DNA from 2 places in the Pseudomonas sp. EA_105y_Pfl2_R69 genome. Region 2 is predicted to be linked to the other one. Evidence: predicted binding sites of a transcription regulator. Region 2 holds the regulator's gene; the other holds the start of a gene.
The links. The regulator LexA, encoded in region 2, represses DNA repair genes until DNA is damaged. The targets are predictions, from matches to a motif close to CTGTNTNNNNANACAG.

Region 1 (8,899 bases), on a different contig from region 2:
GCCGGGCTGGATGCTGTACAGATAGTCCCAGCGATTGGTGTGGAAGGTGTCGGTCAGCAGCGGGTTACCCATGATAAACCGCACTTGCCGGCGGGTCATTCCTGGGCGCAACTGGTCTATCATGTCTTGCGTAACGACATTGCCCTGTTGGATGTCGATTTTATAAACCCCGGGGAATGAACAACCGGCGAGTGCGAATAGCCCTGTAAGGGTAAGGCTGGTCAGCAGGAGCTTGGTTTTTTGCATCGGTGGGCGACTTCCACTATCTTGGCTGGGCAATATAAACCCGGATCATACCCGCAATAAAGGAAGCTGCGAAGCCGCTTCCGTGAGAAAGCAGACCATGGTTGAAAATAGCGAACTACGCAAGGCTGGCCTGAAAGTGACCCTGCCGCGGGTCAAGATTCTGCAAATGCTTGACTCCGCCGGTCAGCGTCACATGAGTGCAGAGGATGTCTACAAGGCACTGATGGAGGCGGGCGATGATGTGGGGTTGGCCACCGTCTATCGCGTGTTGACCCAGTTCGAGGCCGCAGGTCTGGTGGTGCGACACAACTTTGACGGCGGTCACGCCGTGTTCGAATTGGCCGACGGTGGTCATCACGATCATATGGTCTGTGTCGATTCGGGTGAGGTGATCGAGTTCTTCGATGTCGAGATCGAAAAACGTCAGAAAGAGATCGTCAAAGAGCACGGCTTCGAGCTGGTCGATCACAATCTGGTGCTCTATGTGCGCAAGAAAACCTGATTGATGTAGGCATAACATCGATGCCGGTATGACAAAGGCGACCCAAGGGTCGCCTTTGTGCTTTCTGTGGTCTGCTCGATCAGACCTGGACGCTGCCGACCATCTGTCGGGCGTGGGCCAGGGATTCTTCGGTCAGGTCGACGCCGCCGAGCATGCGGGCGATTTCCTCGACCCGCTGCGTGGGGCTCAGCTTGCTCACGGCGGTGCGGGTGGCATCGCTGTCGCGCACCTTGTGTACGAACAGGTGCTGGTGACCTTGCGCCGCCACCTGTGGCAGGTGGGTGACGGTCAGCACCTGGCCGCGTTCGCCGAGGCGGCGCAGCAGCTGCCCGACCACTTCGGCGGTGGGGCCGCCGATGCCGACGTCGACTTCGTCGAAGACCAGGGTCGGTACCCGTGAGGTTTGTGCGGTGATCACCTGGATTGCCAGGCTGATGCGTGACAGTTCGCCGCCCGAGGCGACCTTGGCCAGGGCTTTCAGTGGTTGCCCGGGGTTGGCGCTGACCAGAAACTCCAGTTGCTCCAGGCCGTTGGGGTGCGGCTCGCTGTTGGGATTGGCACTAAGCTTGATGCTGAAGCGCCCGCCGGGCATGCCCAGGTTCTGCATTTCCAGTTCCACCGCCGCGGCCAGTGCGCTGGCGGCCTTATGCCGCAGTTCACTTAGCTCCGTGGCCTTTTCCTGGTAATGGCGTTCGAAGGCACCGAGTTCTTCGCCCAGGCGTTCGGCGGCCTGATCGTCGGCATTGAGCCCTTCCAGTTCTTCGAATAGCTGCTGTTGCATGGCGATCAGCTCGCCGGGATGGATGCGGTGCTTGCGTGCCAGGGTGTAGATGGCGTCCAGGCGCTCTTCCATCTGCTGCAGGCGCTCGGGATCGGCGTCAAAGTGGTCGAGAAAGCGGTTCAGCTCGCCGACCGCTTCCTCGACCTGGATCTGCGCGCTGGCCAGCAGGTTGGTGGCTTCGCTCAGGGCACCGGGCTGGCCCTGGAAGGCACCGAGGCGGTTGAGGCTGCCGGTCAGGGCTGAGAGTACGTTGCCGGCGTCGTTCTCGCTGCACTGCTCGATCACCAGGCGGCAGGCGCTGAGCAGGCTTTCGGCGTTGGTCAGGTTCTTGTGCTCCTGCTCCAGTTGTTCCAGCTCGCTCTCGCCCAGGGCCAAATTGTCGAGCTCTTCGAGCTGGTAGCTGAGCAGTTGGTGACGGGCGCGCTGTTCGTCGCCGATGCTGGAGATGCGCTGCAGTTCGCTTTTGGTCTGTTTCCAGCGCTGTGCGGCGAGCTGCACCTGGCGCGCCAGTTCCTGGCTGCCGGCATATTCGTCGAGCAGGCGGCGGTGGGTGTCGGCCTTGAGCAGCGACTGGTGTTCGTGCTGGCTGTGGATATCGATCAGTCGCTCGCCCAGGGCCTTGAGGTCGCCTTGAGGGCAGGGCGCGCCATTGATGTAACCGCGGGAGCGGCCTTCGGCGGTGATCACCCGGCGGAGGATGCACGGCCCATCGTTGTCCAGGTCGCGCTCGGCCAGCCAGGCACGCGCTTCCGGGATGTCGTCTAGGTCGAAGCTGGCGAGAATATCCGCCTTGTCCGCCCCCGGGCGCACCACGCCGCTGTCCGCGCGGTCGCCCAGGCACAGGCCGAGGGCGTCGAGCATGATCGACTTGCCAGCCCCGGTTTCGCCGCTGATCACGCTCATGCCGGCGTCCAGTTCCAGGTCGAGGTGTTCAACAATGGCGTAGTTGTGTACGGACAGGTGCACCAGCATGGCGAGGGCCTCCCAAGTTCATGTCTGGTTATTTATACAGTGTTTTTTTGTGGGCTGACAATCCGTCTGCTGTCCTTGAAACCACATTTTTTGGCCCCATATAGCGGTCAGGCACGTGAGTTGAGGCTCGCGTCGGATTTTAAGAGGAGAGACGCATGGCTGACGAACAGACCCTGGATACGCAGAACCCCGATGTACAGACAGCTGCCGAAGCGGCTGCGGGCGATGACCTGGTTGCCCGCGTGCAAGCGCTGGAAGAGCAACTGGCCACTGCGCAGGATCAGTCGCTGCGCATGGCTGCCGATCTGCAGAATGTGCGCCGCCGCGCCGAGCAGGATGTGGAGAAGGCGCACAAATTCGCCCTGGAGAAATTCGCCAACGACCTGCTGCCGGTGATCGATAGCCTGGAGCGCGGTCTCGAGCTGTCCAGCCCGGACGACGAGGCGATCAAGGCCGTGCGCGAAGGCATGGAGCTGACCCTCAAGCTGTTCGGCGATACCCTCAAGCGCCATCAGCTGGAGGCGCTCGACCCCGAGGGCGAGCCCTTCAATCCGGAGCACCACCAGGCCATGGCGATGCAGGAGAGCGCCAGCGTCGAGCCCAATAGCGTGCTCAAGGTGTTCCAGAAGGGCTATCTGCTCAACGGTCGCCTGCTGCGCCCCGCCATGGTGGTGGTCAGCAAGGTACCGGCGGACGCGCCGCCATCAATCGATGAGCAGGCTTGAAATTCGGCGAATAGCCCCCATTAAACAGTCAAGCGTTTTAGTGCTACCGCGGCTGACAACGATCGGCGGCGGGATTATCAAAGTTTCGGGAGAGTGAAGATGGGCAAAATTATCGGTATCGACCTGGGGACCACCAACTCCTGTGTCTCCATTCTGGAAAACGGTAACGTCAAGGTTATCGAGAACGCCGAAGGCGCTCGTACTACGCCGTCGATCATCGCCTATGCAGGCGACGGCGAGATTCTCGTCGGCCAGTCGGCCAAGCGTCAGGCGGTGACCAATCCGCACAACACCCTGTACGCGGTGAAACGTCTGATCGGTCGTCGTTTCGAAGAGGATGTCGTGCAGAAAGACATCCAGATGGTGCCTTACAAGATCGTCAAGGCCGACAACGGCGACGCCTGGGTCGAAGTCAACGGTCAGAAGATGGCACCGCCGCAGATCTCCGCTGAGATTCTGAAGAAAATGAAGAAGACCGCCGAAGACTACCTCGGCGAGGCGGTCACCGAAGCGGTTATTACAGTTCCTGCCTACTTCAACGACAGCCAGCGTCAGGCCACCAAAGACGCCGGTCGCATCGCCGGTCTGGACGTCAAGCGCATCATCAACGAGCCGACCGCAGCCGCTCTGGCCTACGGTATGGACAAGGCCAAGGGCGACCACACCGTGATCGTCTATGACCTGGGTGGCGGTACCTTCGACGTTTCCGTGATCGAAATCGCCGAAGTCGATGGCGAGCACCAGTTCGAAGTGTTGGCCACCAACGGTGACACCTTCCTCGGTGGTGAAGACTTCGATATCCGTCTGATCGACTACCTGGTCGACGAATTCAAGAAAGAAAGCGGGATGAACCTCAAGGGCGATCCGCTGGCCATGCAGCGTCTGAAAGAAGCCGCTGAGAAAGCCAAGATCGAGCTGTCCTCGAGCCAGTCGACCGACGTCAACCTGCCGTATATCACCGCGGATGCCAGCGGTCCCAAGCACCTCAACGTGAAGATTTCCCGCGCCAAGCTGGAATCGCTGGTCGAAGACCTGGTGCAGCGCACCATCGAGCCGTGCCGCATCGCCCTGAAAGACGCCGGTATCGATGTCGGCAAGATCAACGATGTGATCCTGGTCGGCGGTCAGACCCGCATGCCGCTGGTGCAGAAGCTGGTAACCGACTTCTTCGGTAAGGAAGCGCGCAAGGACGTCAACCCGGACGAAGCCGTGGCCATGGGTGCAGCCATCCAGGGTGCGGTACTGGCCGGCGACGTCAAGGACGTGCTGCTGCTCGACGTATCGCCGCTGACCCTGGGTATCGAAACCATGGGCGGGGTGATGACCGCGCTGATCGAGAAGAACACCACCATCCCGACCAAGAAGTCCCAGGTGTTCTCCACTGCCGACGACAATCAGGGTGCGGTGACCATTCACGTGCTGCAGGGCGAGCGCAAGCAAGCCGCGCAGAACAAGTCCCTGGGCAAGTTCGACCTGGCCGAGATTCCGCCGGCACCGCGCGGCGTGCCGCAGATCGAAGTGACCTTCGACATCGACGCCAACGGCATCCTGCATGTCGGCGCGAAAGACAAGGCCACCGGCAAGACTCAGTCCATCGTGATCAAGGCCAACTCTGGCCTGTCCGAGGAAGAAATCCAGCAGATGGTGCGTGATGCCGAGGTCAACGCCGAGGAAGATCGCAAGTTCGAAGAGCTGGCCACTGCGCGTAACCAGGGCGATCAGCTGGTGCATGCCACCCGCAAGATGATCACCGAGGCGGGCGACAAGGCCACTGCCGATGAGAAGGCCGCCATCGAAACCGCTTTGAGCGCGCTGGAAGTGGCGATCAAGGGTGACGACAAGGCGGATATCGACGCCAAGATGAATGCCCTGTCCGAGGCCACCGCCCCGCTGGCGCAGAAGATGTACGCCGAGCAGCCGCAGCCGGGCGCACAGGCCCAGGACGGCGAAGAGGCCAAGGACGCAGCGGACGACGTAGTCGACGCCGAGTTCGAAGAGGTCAAGGAAAACAAGTAAGCGCGAGCTTATGCCGCTCTGGCCGGGCGTGACGCGAGTCGCGTCCGGCATGTTTCGCCGCGCGGGAGCTTGCTCCCGCGTTGGCGTGTCTGGAGCAGACGATTTGAAGGTATTGAAGACTTATGGCTAAACGTGACTATTACGAGGTGCTCGGTGTCGAGCGCGGTGCCAGCGAAGCGGAGCTGAAAAAGGCCTACCGTCGCCTGGCCATGAAGCATCACCCGGACCGTAATCCCGACGATAAAGACTCGGAAGAGAAGTTCAAGGAGGCCAACGAGGCCTACGAAGTTCTCTCCGATGCCGGCAAGCGCTCGGCTTACGATCAGTACGGTCATGCCGGGGTCGATCCGCAGATGGGTGGCGGCGGTGCCGGTTTTGGCGGTGCCAATTTCTCCGATATCTTCGGCGACGTATTCAGCGATTTCTTCGGCGGTGCCGGCGGTCGTGGCGGTCAGCGGGGCGGCGCGCAGCGCGGCAGTGACCTGCGCTACACCCTGGAGCTGGATCTGGAAGAAGCGGTGCGTGGCACCACGGTGACCATTCGCGTGCCGACCCTGGTGGGTTGCAAGACCTGCGACGGTTCGGGGGCGAAGAAGGGCACCAGTCCGGTGACCTGTACCACCTGTGGCGGTATTGGTCAGGTGCGCATGCAGCAGGGCTTCTTCTCGGTGCAGCAGACCTGTCCGCGCTGCCACGGCAGTGGCCGGATGATCACCGATCCCTGTGGCTCCTGTCATGGTCATGGTCGGGTGGAAGAGCACAAGACCCTGTCGGTGAAGGTGCCTGCGGGCGTCGATAGCGGCGACCGCATTCGTCTGTCCGGCGAAGGCGAGGCCGGGGCCATGGGTGGTCCGGCGGGCGACCTGTATGTGGTGGTCAATGTGCGCGAGCACGCGATCTTCCAGCGTGACGGCAAACATCTGTACTGCGAGGTGCCGATCAGCTTCGCCGACGCGGCCCTGGGCGGCGAGCTGGAAGTGCCGACCCTGGATGGTCGGGTCAAGTTGAAGATTCCGGAAGGCACCCAGACCGGCAAGATGTTCCGCCTGCGTGGCAAGGGTGTGGCCCCGGTGCGCGGCGGCGGTGCCGGCGACCTGATGTGCAAGGTGGTGGTGGAAACCCCGGTGCATCTGGACAAGCGTCAGCGTGAGCTGCTGGACGAGTTCCGCATGTCCCTGGAGGGCGACAGTTCGCACTCGCCGAAGGCCAATGGCTGGTTCGAGGGCGTAAAGCGCTTCTTTGGCGACCTGTAAATTTCGCTGACAGGCTGTGCGGTCGCTGGACGGCGGCTGCAACCTGTCGCGACAGCTTGGAGCTGATAGCTATGCAACGTATCGCAGTAATGGGCGCCGCCGGGCGCATGGGCAAGACCCTGATCGAAGCGGTGCAGCAGGCCGAGGATGCGCAACTGAGCGCGGCCATCGATCGTGCCGATAGCAGCCTGGTCGGTGCCGACGTCGGTGAGCTGATCGCCCAGGGCAAGATTGGCGTCGCCCTGGTGGGCGATCTGCAGGCGGTATTGGATCGTTTCGATGTGCTGATCGACTTCACTCATCCGTCGGTCACCCTGAAAAATCTGGAAATCTGTCGCCAGGCCGGCAAGGCCATGATCATCGGCACCACCGGCTTTTCCCCGCAGGAGAAGCAGTTGCTGAATGATGCCGGCAAGCAGATTCCGATCGTGTTTGCCGCCAACTTCAGCGTCGGCGTCAATCTGTGCCTGAAGTTGCTGGATACCGCGGCGCGGGTGCTGGGCGACGAGGTGGATATCGAGATCATCGAGGCCCATCACCGGCACAAGGTCGATGCGCCGTCCGGCACTGCGCTGCGCATGGGCGAGGTGGTCGCCAATGCCCTGGGGCGCGACCTGCAGAAAGTCGCGGTCTACGGGCGTGAGGGTCAGACCGGTGCGCGGGAGCGCGAGACCATAGGGTTCGCCACCGTGCGTGCCGGCGATGTGGTGGGTGATCACACCGTACTGTTCGCCGCCGAGGGCGAGCGGGTGGAAATCACCCACAAGGCTTCGAGCCGCATGACCTTCGCCAAGGGCGCGGTGCGCGCGGCGCTGTGGCTGCAGGGGCGACAGCCTGGTCTGTACGACATGCAGGATGTGCTGGGTCTCACTTGACTGGGGTTCAATTAAGCGGCCTGTCAGGCGTCGGATGCCTTTTTGCGAGTTGCTCGCATCTTGCGGTGGACCAAAAAGGCATTTTTCTGTAAGCTTCCCGCTTTAGTGTGTCCACTAAAGTTGCGCAGAATGAATCAGATAAAAAAGCGGGGTGACGGTTGATACGTCATCCCGCTTTTTTACAATCTGCGTTTGCTTCACGTTTCGATCTTCGGAGGTTTTCTTGAGTAAGCCAGCCCTTAAACCTGCCATCCTGGCTCTAGCAGATGGCAGCATTTTTCGCGGCGAGGCCATCGGTGCCGATGGCCAGACTATTGGAGAGGTGGTTTTCAACACCGCCATGACCGGCTATCAGGAAATCCTTACCGATCCTTCCTATGCCCAGCAGATCGTCACCCTGACCTACCCGCACATCGGCAATACCGGCACCACGCCGGAAGACGCCGAGTCCAATCGGGTCTGGGCCGCCGGCCTGATCATTCGTGACCTGCCGCTGACCTCCAGTAACTGGCGCAACAAGCAGCCGCTGGATGAATACCTGAAGGAAAACGGCACGGTCGCCATCGCCGGCATCGATACCCGTCGCCTGACCCGGATCCTGCGCGAAAAGGGTTCGCAGAACGGCTGCATCCTGGTCGGCGATGACGCCACCGAAGAGAAGGCCCTGGACCTGGCGCGCAGCTTCCCCGGCCTCAAGGGCATGGACCTGGCCAAAGTGGTCAGCTGCACCGAGCGCTACGAGTGGCGCTCCAGTGTGTGGAATCTGAAAGACGACAGCCACCCGGAAATTCCGGCCAGCGAGTTGCCGTACCACGTGGTCGCCTACGACTACGGGGTCAAGCTGAACATCCTGCGCATGCTGGTCGAGCGCGGTTGCCGGGTGACCGTGGTGCCGGCGCAGACGCCTGCTGCCGAGGTGCTGGCGCTGAATCCCGATGGCGTGTTCCTGTCCAACGGCCCGGGTGATCCCGAGCCATGCGACTACGCGATCCAGGCGATCAAGGATGTGCTGGAAACCGATATCCCGGTCTTCGGCATCTGCCTCGGTCACCAGTTGCTGGCCCTGGCCTCCGGTGCCAAGACCCTGAAAATGGGCCACGGCCACCACGGTGCCAACCACCCGGTGCAGGACCTGGACACAGGCGTAGTGATGATCACCAGCCAGAACCACGGTTTCGCCGTGGACGAGGCCAGCCTGCCGAGCAATGTGCGGGCGATTCACAAGTCGCTGTTTGACGGTTCCCTGCAGGGCATCGAACGGACCGACAAGGACGCCTTCAGCTTCCAGGGTCACCCCGAAGCGAGCCCCGGCCCAGCCGATGTGGCCCCGCTGTTCGACCGTTTTATCGAAGCCATGGCCAAGCGCCGCTAAACCTCGCCGACCGACCCAAGGATTCGAGTAACCGCTATGCCAAAACGTACAGATATCAAAAGCATCCTGATCCTCGGTGCCGGGCCGATCGTTATCGGCCAGGCCTGCGAGTTCGATTACTCCGGTGCCCAGGCTTGCAAGGCGCTGAAGGAAGAGG
Region 2 (8,899 bases):
ATATCGACCATGGTGTGGGCCGCTACCTGGGCCTGATCACCCTGGAAATCGAAGGCCAGGCCGCCGAATTCCTCGCCCTGATGTACGCCGAGGAAGCCAAACTCTATGTGCCGGTGGCCAGCCTGCACCTGATCGCGCGCTACACCGGCAGCGACGACGCCCTGGCCCCGCTGCACCGTCTCGGCTCGGAAATCTGGCAGAAGGCCAAACGCAAGGCCGCCGAACAGGTGCGCGATGTCGCCGCCGAATTGCTCGACATCTACGCCCGCCGCGCCGCCCGCGAAGGCTATGCGTTTGCCGACCCAATGGCCGATTACGCCACCTTCAGCGCCGGCTTTCCCTTCGAGGAAACCCCCGACCAGCAGGCCGCCATCGAGGCCGTGCATGACGATATGCTGGCCGCCAAGCCAATGGATCGCCTGGTCTGCGGCGACGTCGGTTTCGGCAAGACCGAGGTGGCCATGCGCGCCGCCTTTATCGCCGTGCATGGCGGCAAACAGGTGGCGGTGCTGGTGCCAACCACCCTGCTCGCCCAACAGCATTACAACAGCTTCCGCGACCGTTTCGCCGACTGGCCGGTGAAGGTCGAGGTAATGAGCCGCTTCAAGAGCGCCAAGGAAGTCGCCGAGGCCATGCAGCAACTGGCCGAGGGCAAGGTGGATATCGTCATCGGCACCCACAAGCTGCTGCAGGGCGACGTCAAGTTCAGCAACCTGGGCCTGGTGATCATCGACGAGGAACACCGCTTCGGCGTGCGCCAGAAGGAACAGCTCAAGGCCCTGCGCAGCGAAGTCGACATCCTCACCCTCACCGCCACACCGATCCCGCGCACCCTGAACATGGCGGTGGCCGGCATGCGCGACCTGTCGATCATCGCCACGCCGCCGGCGCGCCGTTTGTCGGTACGCACCTTCGTCATGGAGCAGAACAACCCGACGATCAAGGAAGCCCTGCTGCGCGAACTGCTGCGCGGTGGCCAGGTGTACTACCTGCACAACGATGTGAAAACCATCGAGAAATGCGCCAGTGAGCTGGCTGAACTGGTGCCGGAAGCGCGTATCGGCATCGGCCACGGGCAGATGCGCGAGCGTGAGCTGGAACAGGTGATGGGCGATTTCTACCATAAGCGCTTCAACGTGCTGATCGCCTCGACCATTATCGAAACCGGCATCGACGTGCCGAGCGCCAACACCATCATCATCGAGCGCGCCGACAAGTTCGGCCTGGCCCAGCTGCACCAGTTGCGCGGCCGCGTCGGCCGTAGCCACCACCAGGCCTACGCCTACCTGCTGACCCCGCCGCGCAAGCAAATGACCGACGACGCGCAGAAGCGCCTGGAGGCCATCTCCGGTGCCCAGGACCTCGGGGCCGGTTTTCTGCTGGCCACCCACGACCTGGAAATCCGCGGTGCCGGCGAACTGCTCGGCGACGGCCAGAGCGGGCAGATCCAGGCGGTGGGCTTTACCCTCTATATGGAAATGCTCGAACGGGCGGTGAAAGCCATCCGCAAGGGTGAGCAACCCAACCTCGACCAGCCCCTCGGTGGCGGCCCGGAGATCAACCTGCGGGTCCCCGCGCTGATTCCCGAGGACTACCTGCCGGATGTGCACACCCGCCTGATCCTCTACAAACGCATCGCCAACGCCGCCGATGAGGATGGCCTGAAAGAGCTGCAGGTGGAGATGATCGACCGCTTCGGCCTGTTGCCGGAGCCGACCAAGAATCTGGTGCGCATCACCCTGCTCAAGCTGCTGGCAGAAAAACTCGGAATCAAGAAGGTCGACGCCGGCCCGCAAGGCGGCCGTCTCGAATTCGCCGCCGACACCTGCGTCGACCCGCTGACCTTGATTCGCCTGATCCAGGGCGCGCCGACCCGCTACAAGTTCGAAGGAGCCACCCTGTTCAAGTTCCAGGTACCCATGGAACGTGCACAAGAACGCTTCAACACCCTCGAAGCGCTGTTCGAGCGCCTGACACCCTCTACCTAAAGGATCGACCCATGCGCGCACTCCGCACCCTGGCCCTGCTGCCGCTTATCCTGCTTAGCCTGTTGGGCAGCAGCGCGGCACTGGCCGAGCGCCTCTATCAGGTGGAGGTGATCGTCTTCCGCCAGTCCGGCGAAAATGGTTCAGGCGGCCAACTGCCGCCGGACGACTGGGCTCAGAACGCCCTGCCGGTCGATGCCAGCAGCAGTCGCGCCCCAGCACTGACTAGCGAGGCGAGCAAGCTCAACCCTGCCAACGGTTATCAGGTGCTGCTGCACCAGGCCTGGTCACAGAGCCTCGGCGACTCGACCAGCAGCGTCGCCATCAGCACTGGCAACGAGCAGTTCGGCCACTACCCGGTACAGGGCCGCATCAGCCTTAGCGGAGATAGCCTGATCGAGCTCGACAGCGATATCTGGGTCAACCAGTTCGACCAGAGCGGCCTGCTCAGCGAAAGCGAACGAATCAAGCAGAGCCGCCGCCTGAAAAGCGGCGAGCTGACGTTTATCGATAACGGCAGCCTGGGCCTGCTGATTCGCGTCAGCCCACTCTAAGCGCATAAAAAAGGGCCGCATTGCGCGGCCCTTGCTTACTCCATCGACACCGACTCAGCTGGTCAGCACGCGGGCCAGGACGGTCTTCACCTTGCCCATCCCCTCATCCAGGGCGCGCTCGATTTCCGCCATGGTAATCAGCGCCGCGGACTTGCCCGCCGCCGGGTTTACCACCAAAGCCAGGCAGGCGTATGGCAGAGCCAGTTCACGGGCCAGCGCCGCTTCCGGCATGCCGGTCATGCCGACGATATCGCAGCCATCGCGCTCCATGCGGGCGATCTCGGCCACCGTCTCCAGGCGCGGTCCCTGGGTGCAACCGTACAGGCCGTGACTGCTGAACCCACAGCGCTCAGCGCTCAGGGCTTGCGCCAGCTTGCCGCGCAGGCCGGCATCGTAGGGGTGGCTGAAGTCCACATGGGTCACATGCTCCAGCTCGCCCTCATAGAAGGTGTGCTCACGCCCGCTGGTGTAATCGATGATCTGGTGCGGCAGACAGAAGTGTCCGGTGACCATGGCCGGGTGAATCCCCCCCACCGAATTGACCGCAATAATCGCCTTGGCCCCAGCCTCGCGCAGCGCCCAGAGATTGGCGCGGTAGTTCACCTGATGCGGCGGTATCCGGTGCGGGTGTCCGTGGCGGGCGAGGAACAGCACCTCGCGCCCGGCATACTCGCCCTTGAGCACAGGTGCGGAAGGCGCCCCATAGGGCGTATCCAGATGCAATGCCGCAGTGATGGTCAGGCCATCCAGGCGGGTCAGGCCTGTACCACCGATAATGGCGTAAACAGTCATCCAATCTTCCTCAATCGATTAATTGCGCGGCACGCAACGCGCCAACCGCTTCCAGCCAGCGCGGGTCCCGCCGATATTCAACACCCGGAAAGGCCTGGCGACGCATGCGCGCCAATCCCTGCGGTACACACACCTTGAGGCGCTGCAGAGCTCCCAGCGCCAACTCCGCCGCAGCACGGTCATTGCAGACCAGGCCCATGTCGCAACCGGCGCTGAGCGCCGCCTCGATACGGCACGCCGCATCGCCGACCACATGAGCCCCGGCCATGGACAGGTCGTCGCTGAAAATCACCCCGGTAAAACCCAGCTCGCCGCGCAGAATATCCTGCAACCAGCGCCGCGAGAAACCCGCCGGCTGGCTGTCTACCTGAGGGTAGATCACATGGGCCGGCATCACCGCCGCCAACTGCCGGCTCAAGCGGGCAAAAGGCAGCAGATCGACTGCACGGATCTGCTCGAGGCTGCGCTCATCCAGCGGAATGGCCACATGGGAATCCGCTTCGGCCCAGCCATGGCCGGGAAAGTGCTTGCCGGTCGCCGCCATGCCCGCCGCGTTCATGCCGCAGATAAAGGCCGCGGCCAGGTCGCTGGCACGCGCCGCATCGCCTTCGAAGGCGCGACTGCCAACCACCGCACTACGCTGGTGATCGAGGTCCAGCACCGGCGCGAAGCTCAGGTCCAGACCGACCGCCAGAACCTCGCGGGCCATGATCCAGCCGCAATGCTCGGCCAGAACTTCGGCATTGGCGTTATCGGCAATCGCGCGCATCGCCGGCAGACGCACAAAGCCCTGACGCAAGCGCTGCACCCGCCCACCTTCCTGATCCACCGCCAGCAGCAGATCGGGGCGTACGGCACGGATGGCCGCAGCCAGCTCGCGCACCTGGCGCGGTTCTTCGATATTGCGCGCGAACAGAATCAGACCGCCGACTTCGGGCTGACGGAGGATCTGTCGATCCTCGGCCGTCAGCCAGGTGCCGGCGATATCCAGCATCAGTGAACCTTGCATGCTTGAACTCACAACCCATCCTTAAATAAGAGGCGCAGCCGCCCACTGCGGGCACGGGGCCTCGTCGATGCGCACGGCACAATGCACCGGCACCTGGGAAAACAATACCAGCAGGTCGCTATTGCGCAGGCGCACGCAACCATGGGAACGCGGCACCCCCATGGGCTCGGTATCCGGTGTGCCGTGCAGGTAAATATAACGGCGAAAGGTATCGACCTCGCCCAGCCGATTACGCCCAGGCTCGCAGCCACTGAGCCAGAGGATACGACTGAGAATCCAGTCGCGTCCGGGAAACTGCCCGTGCAAGTCTGCCGACCAGACCTCGCCGGTCCAACGCCGCCCACGCAGCACGGCCCCCAACGGCAAGCCCTCGCCGATCTTCGCCCGCACCTGATGCAGGCCGCGCGGCGTGCAGCCGGAGCCATTGCGCTCGCCCGGACCATTGAGCGCGGTGGAAACCTTCAGGCGCAACAACAGCTGCCCGTCGGCAAAGCCGTACAGGCACTGATCGGCCAGGGAGATATGCAGAAAATCGAGAGTTGCCATGGGCGGCTAGCTTAGGGGCTGACGCAGCATCAACACAAGCCGCGTCGCTGCCCCACAGCCCCTGGCGGATCGCCCGCCAGGCCCACCAGGCCCCTTCAGACTTTGCCGGAAGCGGCTGCCGTTTTGGTCCGCGGCTTGAGCTGGGCACTGGCCAGGGCTTCGTCGCTCAGCCCGGTTTCCGAACGCATACCGGCCGCCAGGAAAGGCACCATCAGGCGCATGACCTGCTCGATCGAGGTATTGACCCCGAAATCGGTTTCCGCCATGGCCCGCAACGCCTTGATCCCGGACATGCTGAACGCCGCAGCCCCCAGCATGAAATGCACCCGCCAGAACAGCTCCAGCGGCGGAATCCGTGGAGCGGCTTCGTGCACCAGGAGCATATAGCGACGGAATACCTTGCCGTACACCTCTTCCAGGTACTTGCGCAGATGGCCCTGGCTCTGGCTGAAAGCCAGCCCCAACAGGCGCATAAATATCGACAGGTCGTTGCCGCTGCGCGGCTTGACCGCCAAGGCCAGCTCAACCAGCAACTCAAGCAGTTCTTCCAACGGAATCTTGCTTTCCGGCTTGGCCTGGCGGCGATCCAGCTCACGCTCGAGGCTTAAGCAGAAGGGACCGAGAAAGCGTGAGAAGACCGCCTGGATCAGGGCCTTCTTCGAGCCGAAGTGGTAATTCACCGCCGCCAGGTTGACCCCGGCCTTGCTGGTGATCAGGCGCAGCGAAGTTTCGGCGAAACCTTTCTCCGCAAACAACTGCTCTGCTGCATCGAGAATGCGTTCAACGGTTTCCGACTGGGCCATGACTCTTTTCATCTGAACAAACACTTGTTTGAAACATACGTTTCAGCCGCCCGCCTTGTCAAGTCGGGCAAACCATCTTGTGGCTGAGCAGTCACGTGTGCCGAGCAAAACTGTACCGACACTGGCTAGACGAACGCCAGATCGGCCAGGTAACAGCGCCTCACTATACAAGCTCAATGGCGCTTTACTCAGTAGAGATCGGCACAGAATGATTGCCAACGCCAGATCACTGTATATAATCCCAGTCACTGTACAAAAAAACAGAGACAGCCATGCTCAAACTGACGCCGCGCCAAGCTGAAATTCTCGCCTTTATCAAACAATGCCTGGAAGACAATGGCTACCCGCCAACCCGTGCAGAAATCGCCTTGAAACTGGGTTTCAAATCACCCAACGCGGCCGAAGAGCACCTCAAGGCCCTGGCCCGCAAAGGGGCCATCGAAATGACCCCCGGGGCTTCGCGGGGCATCCGTATTCCCGGCTTCGAACCCAACGCCGAGGAAGAAGAAGGCCTGCCGGTGATTGGCCGGGTTGCTGCGGGGGCCCCCATCCTCGCTCAACAGCATGTTGAAGAGTCCTGCCGAATCAACCCGGAGTTCTTTCACCCCAGGGCGGATTACCTGCTGCGCGTTAGAGGCATGAGCATGAAGGACATCGGCATCTTCGATGGCGACCTGCTGGCCGTGCACACCACCCGCGAAGCCCGCAACGGTCAGGTGGTGGTGGCGCGTCTCGACGACGAAGTCACGGTCAAGCGCTTCAAACGTGAAGGCAACAAGGTCTGGCTGATGGCCGAGAACCCCGAATTCGCCCCGATCGAAGTGAACCTGGAAGAACAGGATCTGATTATTGAAGGCTTGAGCGTCGGCGTTATCCGCCGCTAGTGGAGGATCTATGCAGTTCCCACAATCCCTGGACCACACACAGCTGCCCCTGTTCGATGCGTTTCTGGCATCAACGGTGAACCCACTGCTTGCCGATGGCACCGAACTGCCCTGGCAGGATGAGACAGAGGCGTTCAGTGAACTGTCGCTGCGTGGTGCAGCCGGGCACTGCCTGAACCTTCTCGCGCCGATCTTGCGTGAGCTCAGCGAAAACCACGACGAACGCTGGCTGACCCTGATCGCCCCGCCCTCGAGCCTCACCCAAACCTGGCTGCGCGAGGCGGGCCTGAACCGCGAACGTATTCTGCTGCTCCACCCAAGTGGCAAACAAAGCGCGCTGGAACTGGCGCAACAGGCTCTGAAACTGGGCCGCAGCCACACCGTGGTCAGCTGGCTGCACCCGCTCGAACGCCAGGCGCGGCAACGGCTTGAGCAGGCCGCACGTCAGGGCAAGGCGCAAAGCCTGAATATCAGCCTGGGATGATTGACCAGAGATAAGGCACAGGGACTGTGCGTGTCAGCCAGCAGCAAGCGGATGCGGGAATTATCTAACGCGAACAGCGCGTGCTGGCTCGGAGCCCGGAAGAATTCTGCAATCAATGCAGAACCCGCGGCCCCTCTTCATGCTGAAAGTTGTTTTCCGCCAGACGGCCGGCCATCTGCACACCGACATTGAGCATGGCCTTGGCCACCTCGACATGCTGGCCTTGCAGGAACGCCTTGGCACCGTCGGAAAAATCCAGCACCACCAACGACTCTTCATCCTCTGCACGACGCAGGGCAATGCGTCCGTCGGGCAGCTCGACAATTTCCAGGAATGATGTAGGCATTGGCTTGGCTCTCCACGAAAGGCCGCTATTGTAACAGCCGACCCGGGCTCGCCCTAGTCCGCCGGTCCAATCAGCCGGTTACCACTCGCTCAGGGTATGCCGAAAGCGCTGCGCCAAAGCCTTCAGCTGCTGACGCCAGGCCTCGAGGGTTTCCCGTGCCAGAGGTGCCGCATCCTCATCCAGGCTGACCGCCGTGATCAGTGGGGTGGCGGGATCGACCTTGGCCTTCTTGCCGGCCTGCGGTGGCTGAAACAGCTCGGCATAGGCTTTGAGCAACTGCGCGACCCAGCTGTCCGCTGCCCGCGCCAGCTCGACCAGTTCGCCCAGCTCCTGACTCGGTGCCGCCTGCAACACCTCTTCGGTGAGAAAGCGCTCGGCTTGCGCTGCCGCGCTATCCGGCAAACGGTAATAGCCGGCGATCTCATGACACAGGCCTAGCAAGGCTCCATACAGATGAAACAGCGCAGCCTCGCGCTCAGCCTGAATCAGGGCCAAGGCATTGACACTCTGACCCAACTCGGCCTTGCGCCAGGATTCGAGCGCAAGGCCGGCGTAGAAGATTTTCTGATTGGTACGGGTATAGAGTTCATGGGCCATGGCGGCATCCTCCACAACGGATCGATTAAGCATACGCGCGCCCGCAGCTCACGGGCGCGCACTTAGTCAGATCAGCTCTTGTCTTCCACCTTCCACTTGCCGCCATCGTAGAAAGCACGCCAACCGGTGGGCTTGCCATCGACCTCGGTCTGCACGTACTGCTCCTTGGTCTTGCGGCTGTAGCGAATCACTGCGGCGCGGCCTTGCGGATCTTTCTTCGGCGCATCGCAGAGGAAGTGGTACTTGGGATCGATCTCATCCTTGTGCGGGATCAGCTCCTGCACCAGCGGCGCGCGGGTTTCGCGATTCTTCGGAAACTGACTGGCAGCCAGGAACAGCCCCGAAGCGCCGTCGCGCAAGATATAGGTGTCGTTGACCTTCTCGCACTTGAGCTCCGGCATCTTCACCGGATCCATTTTCGGCGGCGCGGCCTCACCGCTTTTCAGCAGCTTGCGGGTGTTCTTGCATTCGCTGTTGGTACAGCCGAAGAACTTGCCGAAACGCCCGGTCTTGAGCTGCATCTGACTACCGCACTTGTCGCACTCCAGGCTCGGCCCTTCGTAGCCCTTGATCCGGTACTGGCCCTGCTCCACCTCATAACCCGCGCAATCGGGGTTATTACCGCAGATATGCAACTTGCGGGTTTCATCCAGCAGGTAGGCGTCCATGGCGGTCGAACAGATCGGGCAGCGGTGCTTGCCGAGCAACACCAGAGATTCGGACTCGCCCTCGTCGTCCGCGGCAATTTCGTCGCCCGGGACCAGATTGACCGTGGCCTTGCAGCGTTCTTTAGGCGGCAGGGCATAACCGGAACAACCGAGGAAGACCCCGGTTGAGGCGGTACGGATGGTCATCGGCCGAGCGCAATCACGGCAAGGGATATCGGTCAGGGTTGGCAG

Region 1: a site for LexA is predicted at 2,526-2,541, ahead of recN (DNA repair protein RecN). Genes of this name have one in related genera too.

What each region holds. Positions count from the first base shown of each region.
Region 1 is NZ_CAXAOO010000003.1:471,696-480,594, forward strand. Features, by position in the region: gene AACY13_RS11535 (outer membrane protein assembly factor BamE) at 1-246, opposite strand, end outside; gene fur (ferric iron uptake transcriptional regulator) at 344-748, shown strand; gene recN (DNA repair protein RecN) at 828-2,501, opposite strand; gene grpE (nucleotide exchange factor GrpE) at 2,657-3,226, shown strand; gene dnaK (molecular chaperone DnaK) at 3,326-5,242, shown strand; gene dnaJ (molecular chaperone DnaJ) at 5,365-6,495, shown strand; gene dapB (4-hydroxy-tetrahydrodipicolinate reductase) at 6,567-7,370, shown strand; gene carA (glutamine-hydrolyzing carbamoyl-phosphate synthase small subunit) at 7,594-8,742, shown strand; gene carB (carbamoyl-phosphate synthase large subunit) at 8,779-8,899, shown strand, end outside.
Region 2 is NZ_CAXAOO010000004.1:50,198-59,096, forward strand. Features, by position in the region: gene mfd (transcription-repair coupling factor) at 1-1,988, shown strand, start outside; gene AACY13_RS12355 (CsiV family protein) at 2,000-2,539, shown strand; gene AACY13_RS12360 (S-methyl-5'-thioinosine phosphorylase) at 2,594-3,331, opposite strand; gene nagZ (beta-N-acetylhexosaminidase) at 3,342-4,340, opposite strand; gene AACY13_RS12370 (L,D-transpeptidase) at 4,362-4,886, opposite strand; gene AACY13_RS12375 (TetR/AcrR family transcriptional regulator) at 4,982-5,689, opposite strand; gene lexA (transcriptional repressor LexA) at 5,962-6,573, shown strand; gene sulA (SOS-induced cell division inhibitor SulA) at 6,584-7,057, shown strand; gene AACY13_RS12390 (hypothetical protein) at 7,170-7,403, opposite strand; gene AACY13_RS12395 (DUF6586 family protein) at 7,482-8,000, opposite strand; gene topA (type I DNA topoisomerase) at 8,072-8,899, opposite strand, start outside.